Regions from separate parts of the Streptomyces roseofulvus genome, predicted to be linked through region 1. Evidence: predicted binding sites of a transcription regulator. Region 1 holds the regulator's gene; the other holds the start of a gene.

The links. Region 1 encodes HspR, which represses chaperone genes until heat shock. Its sites were predicted from a motif close to TTGAGNNNNNNNNNCTCAA; they were not measured.
Region 2: lon (endopeptidase La) is a predicted target of HspR. The motif match lies at 2,429-2,447, and genes of this name have one in related genera.

What each region holds. Positions count from the first base shown of each region.
Region 1 covers NZ_BAAAWE010000001.1:3,921,243-3,924,684, reverse strand. The annotation lists gene dnaK (molecular chaperone DnaK) at 1-143, shown strand, start outside; gene grpE (nucleotide exchange factor GrpE) at 140-784, shown strand; gene dnaJ (molecular chaperone DnaJ) at 818-1,993, shown strand; gene ABFY03_RS17980 (heat shock protein transcriptional repressor HspR) at 1,998-2,441, shown strand; gene ABFY03_RS17975 (hypothetical protein) at 2,504-2,974, opposite strand; gene ABFY03_RS17970 (helix-turn-helix transcriptional regulator) at 2,980-3,442, opposite strand, start outside.
Region 2 covers NZ_BAAAWE010000001.1:5,486,492-5,489,933, reverse strand. The annotation lists gene lon (endopeptidase La) at 1-2,406, opposite strand, end outside; gene ABFY03_RS25560 (TnsA-like heteromeric transposase endonuclease subunit) at 2,607-3,368, shown strand; gene ABFY03_RS25555 (Mu transposase C-terminal domain-containing protein) at 3,368-3,442, shown strand, end outside.

The DNA of each region.
Region 1 (3,442 bases):
AGAAGCTCGGCCAGGCGATGTACGCCGACGCCCAGGCGGCCCAGGCCGCGGGTGGCGCCGACGCCGGCCAGGCGAAGGCCGACGACGATGTCGTCGACGCCGAGATCGTCGACGACGAGCCCAAGAAGGACGGCCAGGCGTGAGCGAGGAGACCCCGGGCTTCGAGGAGAAGCCCGACGTCCCCTCCGGCGACGCCGCCGAGGCCGCCGAGTCCCCCGAGGACACGGCGGCCCCGGCCGGGGACGCGAACAGTGCGCCGGCGGCCGACGCCGGCCTCACCGCCCAGCTGGACCAGGCCCGTGCCGCGCTCACCGAGCGCACCGCGGACCTCCAGCGGCTCCAGGCCGAGTACCAGAACTACCGCCGCCGCGTGGAGCGGGACCGGGTCACGGTCAAGGAGATCGCCGTCGCGAGCCTCCTGTCCGAGCTCCTGCCCGTCCTCGACGACGTCGGCCGGGCCCGGGACCACGGCGAGCTCGTGGGCGGCTTCAAGTCGGTGGCCGAATCGCTGGAGACCGTCGTCGCCAAGATGGGTCTGCAGCAGTTCGGCAAGGAGGGCGAGCCCTTCGACCCGACCATCCACGAGGCCCTGATGCACTCGTACGCGCCGGACGTCACCGAGACGACCTGCGTCGCGATCCTGCAGCCGGGGTACCGGATCGGCGAGCGGACCATCCGGCCCGCCCGCGTGGCCGTCGCCGAGCCCCAGCCCGGGGCGCAGGGCAAGGCCGAGGAGCCGGACGACACCGACAAGACCGGCTCGTCCGAGCAGGACAGCGAGTAACAGCCGTACCCGCGTGCGGGAGGAGGGACGTCGATGAACACGAAGGACTTCGTCGAGAAGGACTACTACAAGGTCCTCGGCGTCCCCAAGGACGCCACCGACGCCGAGATCAAGAAGGCGTACCGGAAGCTCGCCCGCGAGAACCATCCGGACGCCAACAAGGGCGACACCAAGGCGGAGGAGCGCTTCAAGGAGATCTCCGAGGCGAACGACGTCCTCGGTGACCCCAAGAAGCGCAAGGAGTACGACGAGGCGCGCGCCCTCTTCGGGAACGGCGGCTTCCGGGCCGGCGGTCCCGGGGCGGGCGGCTCGTTCAACTTCGACCTGGGCGACCTCTTCGGCGGCGCCCAGGGCGGGGCCGGCGGTTTCGGCGGCGGAGGCGGCCTCGGGGACGTCTTCGGCGGCCTGTTCAACCGGGGCGGCGGTGCGGGCGCCCGTACGCAGCCGCGCCGGGGCCAGGACATCGAGTCCGAGGTGACGCTCAGCTTCACCGAGGCCATCGAGGGCGCCACCGTGCCGCTGCGGATGTCCAGCCAGCAGCCGTGCACGGCCTGCTCCGGCACCGGCGACAAGAACGGCACCCCCCGCGTGTGCCCGACCTGCGTCGGCACCGGCCAGGTCTCGCGCGGCAGCGGCGGCGGCTTCTCGCTCACCGACCCGTGCGTGGACTGCAAGGGCCGCGGTCTGATCGCGGAGAACCCCTGCGAGGTCTGCAAGGGCTCCGGCCGGGCCAAGTCCTCGCGGACCATGCAGGTCAGGATCCCGGCGGGCGTCTCCGACGGGCAGAAGATCCGGCTGCGCGGCAAGGGCGCCCCGGGCGAGCGCGGCGGGCCCCACGGCGACCTGTTCGTCGTGGTGCACGTCGACGCCCACCCGGTCTTCGGCCGCAAGGACGACAACCTCACCGTCACGGTGCCGGTCTCCTACGTGGAGGCGGCGCTCGGCGGCGAGATCAAGGTGCCGACCCTCGGCGGCCCGGCGGTCACGCTGAAGCTGCCCGCCGGCACCCCGAACGGCCGGACCATGCGCGCCCGCGGCAAGGGCGCGGTCCGCAAGGACGGCACGCGCGGCGACCTGCTGGTGACGGTGGAGGTCGCGGTGCCGAAGGAGCTGGACGACAAGGCCCGCGAGGCCCTGGAGCAGTACCGTACGGCGACCGCCGACACGGACCCCAGGGCGGAGCTGTTCCAGGCGGCGAAGGGAGCGTGACGCGGTGGAAGGAAGACGGCGCAATCCGTACGAACTGACCGACGAGACCCCGGTGTACGTCATCTCGGTGGCGGCCCAGCTGTCCGGTCTGCACCCGCAGACCCTGCGGCAGTACGACCGCCTGGGTCTGGTCTCCCCGGACCGTACGGCCGGCCGGGGCCGCCGCTACTCGGCCCGCGACATCGAACTGCTCCGCCAGGTGCAGCAGCTGTCGCAGGACGAGGGCATCAACCTGGCCGGAATCAAGCGCATCATCGAGCTGGAGAACCAGGTCGCGGCGCTCCAGGCCCGGGTCGCCGAGCTCTCCACGGCCGTCGAGGGCGCGGCCGCGGCGATGCGGCAGCGCGAGGCCCAGGTGCACGCCTCCTACCGGCGCGACCTGGTCCCCTACCAGGACGTCCAGCAGGCGAGCGCCCTGGTGGTCTGGCGCCCCAAGCGCGACCACTAGCCCGAAGCCGTACCGCGCGAAGGCCCCCGCCACGGTGTCGTGGTGGGGGCCTTCGGCGTGCGTCAGCCCAGCAGCTCGCCCACGATGTCGCCGAGCGTCTCCCACCAGGGCGCGGCGCCGGTGCCGAACGCGGCGGCCAGCGCGGTGCCGACGGCGAGGTCCAGCGGGGCCGGACCGGCGTCCCACTCGTCGGTGACCCGTCCGTCGCCGCTGGAGGTCAGGGTGCCGATCCGCCGCCCGCCCCGGCTGAGCCGGCTCTCCTCGTACGAGCACGGCACCAGCCGGTACCGGACGCCGCCGGCCCGGACGTCCACCCGGTACGAGCGCCGCACCAGCAGCCGCCCGCGGGCCGGGCGGATCTTGGCGGGCACGCCGTCGACGGTGAGCGTCAGCAGGGCGGCCCTGCGGGTGCCGATGGGCGTGTGGGCGTCGGCCGGCGTCCCGGCCGCCCGGACGAGCTCCACGACGGGCAGCCCGTCCCCGGAGACCCGCAGGGTGCCGGCGGTCCCGTCGAGCGCGACCTTCGCGCGCACCCCCGTCAGCCGTCCTGCTCGAGGATGCCGGACCGGGCGATCAGATACCCGAGCTGCGCCCGGCTCCCGCTCCCCAGCGTGGCCGCGAGCTTGGCGATGTGCGCCCGGCAGGTCCGCACGTTCATCCCCAGCCGGCGCGCGATGGCCTCGTCGACGTGGCCCTCGACGAGGAGCTTGGCGATGGAGAGCTGGATGCCGCTGACGCCCTCGACGGAGTGGGTGTACGGGACCTCCGCCTCCCAGGGCACGCCGTAGAGCCAGAACTGGTCGAAGACGCCGACCAGATACCGCACGAGCCCTTCGTGGCGGAGTTCCAGGGCGACCCGGCGGTCGGTGCGGGCGGGCACGAAGGCGACCTTCCGGTCGACGACGATCAGCCGGTCGATGATCTCCTCGAGGGTGCGGACCTCCAGCCCGTAGGGGCCGATCCGCTCGACGTACCCCATGGTGGCCGAGTGGTGGCGCGCG
Region 2 (3,442 bases), 1.6 Mb from region 1:
GGCGACCGGCACGGGGACCTCCGCCGGGGCCAGGGCGATCTCCAGCACCTGGCGGACGTCGGTCACCGGGTGGACCTCCAGCTTCTCCAGGACCTCGGCCGGGACGTCGTCCAGGTCGGCCTCGTTCCGCTTGGGGATGACCACCGTGGTGATCCCGGCCCGGTGCGCGGCGAGCAGCTTCTGCTTCAGGCCGCCGATGGGCAGGACCCGGCCGGTGAGGGAGACCTCGCCGGTCATGGCCACGTCGGTGCGGACCAGCCGGCCGCTCAGCAGCGAGGCCAGCGCGGTCGTCATGGTGATGCCCGCGCTCGGACCGTCCTTCGGGACCGCGCCGGCCGGGAAGTGGATGTGCACGCCCCGGTCCTTCAGACCGGTCACGGGCAGCTCCAGCTCCGCGCCGTGCGAGCGGAGGAAGGAGAGCGCGATCTGCGCGGACTCCTTCATGACGTCGCCCAGCTGGCCGGTGAGGGTCAGCCCGGCGGCGCCGGTCTCCGGGTCGGCGAGGGACGCCTCGACGAAGAGGACGTCACCGCCGGCGCCGGTCACGGCCAGGCCGGTGGCGACACCGGGCACGGCGGTCCGCCGCTCGGCCGGGTCCTGGGCGGACTCGGGCACGTGGTGCGGACGCCCGATCAGGGCCCGCAGGTCCTCGGGCGTGACCGTGAACGGCAGCTCGCGGTCGCCGAGTTCGTGCTGGGCCGCCACCTTGCGGAGCAGTCGGGCGATGGCCCGCTCCAGGGTGCGGACGCCGGCCTCCCGGGTGTACTCGCCGGCCAGCTTCCGCAGCGACGCCTCCTCCAGGGCGACCTCGCCGGGCTCCAGGCCGGCCCGCTCCAGCTGCCGGGGCAGCAGGTGGTCGCGGGCGATGACGACCTTCTCGTCCTCGGTGTAGCCGTCGAGGCGGACCAGCTCCATGCGGTCGAGCAGGGCCTCCGGGATGGCCTCCAGGACGTTGGCCGTCGCCAGGAAGACGACGTCGCTGAGGTCGAGTTCGACCTCCAGGTAGTGGTCGCGGAAGGTGTGGTTCTGCGCCGGGTCGAGGACTTCGAGCAGGGCCGCGGCGGGGTCGCCGCGGAAGTCGGAGCCGACCTTGTCGATCTCGTCGAGGAGGACGACCGGGTTCATCGAGCCGGCCTCCTTGATGGCGCGGACGATCCGGCCGGGCAGGGCGCCCACGTACGTCCGCCGGTGGCCGCGGATCTCGGCCTCGTCGCGGACGCCGCCGAGGGCGACCCGGACGAACTTCCGGCCCATGGCGTGGGCGACGGACTCGCCGAGCGAGGTCTTGCCGACGCCGGGCGGGCCGACGAGCGCGAGCACGGCGCCGCCGCGCCGTCCGCCGACGACGCCGAGTCCGCGCTCGGAGCGCCGCTTGCGCACGGCCAGGTACTCGGTGATGCGCTCCTTCACGTCCTCCAGGCCCGCGTGCTCGGCGTCCAGGACGGCCTTGGCGCCCTGGATGTCGTACCGGTCCTCGGTCCGCTCGTTCCACGGCAGTTCGAGGACGGTGTCGAGCCAGGTCCGGATCCAGGAGCCCTCGGGCGACTGGTCGCTGGAACGCTCCAGCTTGTCGACCTCCTTGAGCGCGGCCTCGCGGACCGCCTCGGGCAGGTCGGCGGCCTCCACGCGGGCGCGGTAGTCGTCGGACTCCTCGCCCTCCTTCTCGCCGTTCAGCTCGCGCAGCTCCTTGCGGACGGCTTCGAGCTGGCGGCGGAGCAGGAACTCGCGCTGCTGCTTGTCGACGCCCTCCTGGACGTCCTTGGCGATGGTCTCGGCGACGTCCTGCTCGGCGAGGTGCTCGCGGAGCTGGGCGGTGGCGAGCCGGAGGCGGGCGACCGGGTCGGCGGTCTCCAGGAGGGCGACCTTCTGCTCGACGGTGAGGAAGGGTGAGTAGCCGGAGTTGTCGGCGAGCGCGCCGACGCCGTCGATCTGCTGCACCCGGTCGACGACCTGCCAGGCGCCGCGCTTCTTCAGCCAGCTGGTGGCGAGCGCCTTGTACTCGGTGACCAGCTCGGTCACGGAGCCGGGGAGCGGCTCGGGAACGGTCTCCTCGACCACGGTCCCCTCGACCCACAGGGCCGCGCCGGGCCCGGTGGTGCCGGCCCCGATCCGCACGCGTCCGATGCCCCGGATCAGCGCGCCCGGGTCGCCGTCCGACAGGCGTCCCACCTGCTCGACGATGCCGAGCACACCGGTCCCGGCGTACGTCCCGTCCACGCGCGGCACCAGCAGCACGCGCGGCTTGCCGCCGGCCCCGCGGGCGGCGGCCTGGGCGGCCTCGACGGCGGCCCGGACCTCGTTGTCCGACAGATCGAGCGGCACGACCATCCCGGGCAGCACGACCTCGTCATCGAGCGGCAGCACAGGCAGAGTGAGCGGCACGGACGGCTTGGAGACAGAAGCCATGATCTCCCCTTCGGCAGTCAAGTTGAGCTATGCCGACTCAATGCATGTGAGCGCGGGATTGTTCCCCGGGGGTTGTTCGCTGTGAGCGATCATGCCGGGAGTGTCCGGTACTGGTCGACCTTGCATAGGTCAGCTTTAGGCTGCACGTGATCTTGCATAGGTCAGCGTGACCTTGCATCGAGAGGCGGGGTTAGCTGCTCGTGGTGCATGCGTTAGGGGTGGTACCGGGCGGCGTGACAGGGCCTCCGGCGGAGGGCTTCGAGGTCGGGTACATCGATCTAGGCGGGTCGGAATACCGGCGTCCGCTTTCGGATGTGTGGGCGACGCGGTTCGAGGACGTCGTACCGGTGCGCGAGTTCAAGTCGTACAAGGGGCAGCGGCATCTGCCGGGGCTGTGGTGGTCGTCGACGGCCGGCGGGCACATCGGGTACGAGTCGTGGCTGGAGCGCGATCACGTGATGCTGCTGGACTTCGACCCGACCGTGGTGGGGGTGTCCTCCCAGCCGTTCTGGCTGTTCTGGGCATCGGACGGCGGCAAGGGCATCTCGCACGCGCCGGACTACTTTGCCCGCCGTGACGACGGCACTGCGGTCGTGATCGACTGCCGCCCGGCGAACCGGCGGGGTCCTCGGGACTGGGTGAAGTTCGAGGCGACGCGGGCGGCCTGCGACCAGGTGGGATGGGAGTTCCGGCTGGTGGGGGACCCGGACGAGATCGTGGTGCGCAACGTGCGGTGGCTTGCGGGCTACCGCACTCCGCGGCACCGGGTGGAGCCGGTGGCCTCCGTGCTGCGGGAGGTGTTCGCCGAGCCTCTGCCGCTGATGGACGGGGCCGCGGCGGTGGGGGATCCGATCGCGGTGCTGCCGGTGTTGTTCCATCTGCTGTGGTCGCACGAGCTTGTGGTGGATGTGTCGGTGCCGCTGCACGCCGCCTCGCTCGTGTCGTCGGGAGTGGTGCGGTGATGGGCGGCCAGAACGCCTCGGTGCTACGGCCCGGGGACTGGATCACCTACAACGACAGCGACCACCAGGTGGTG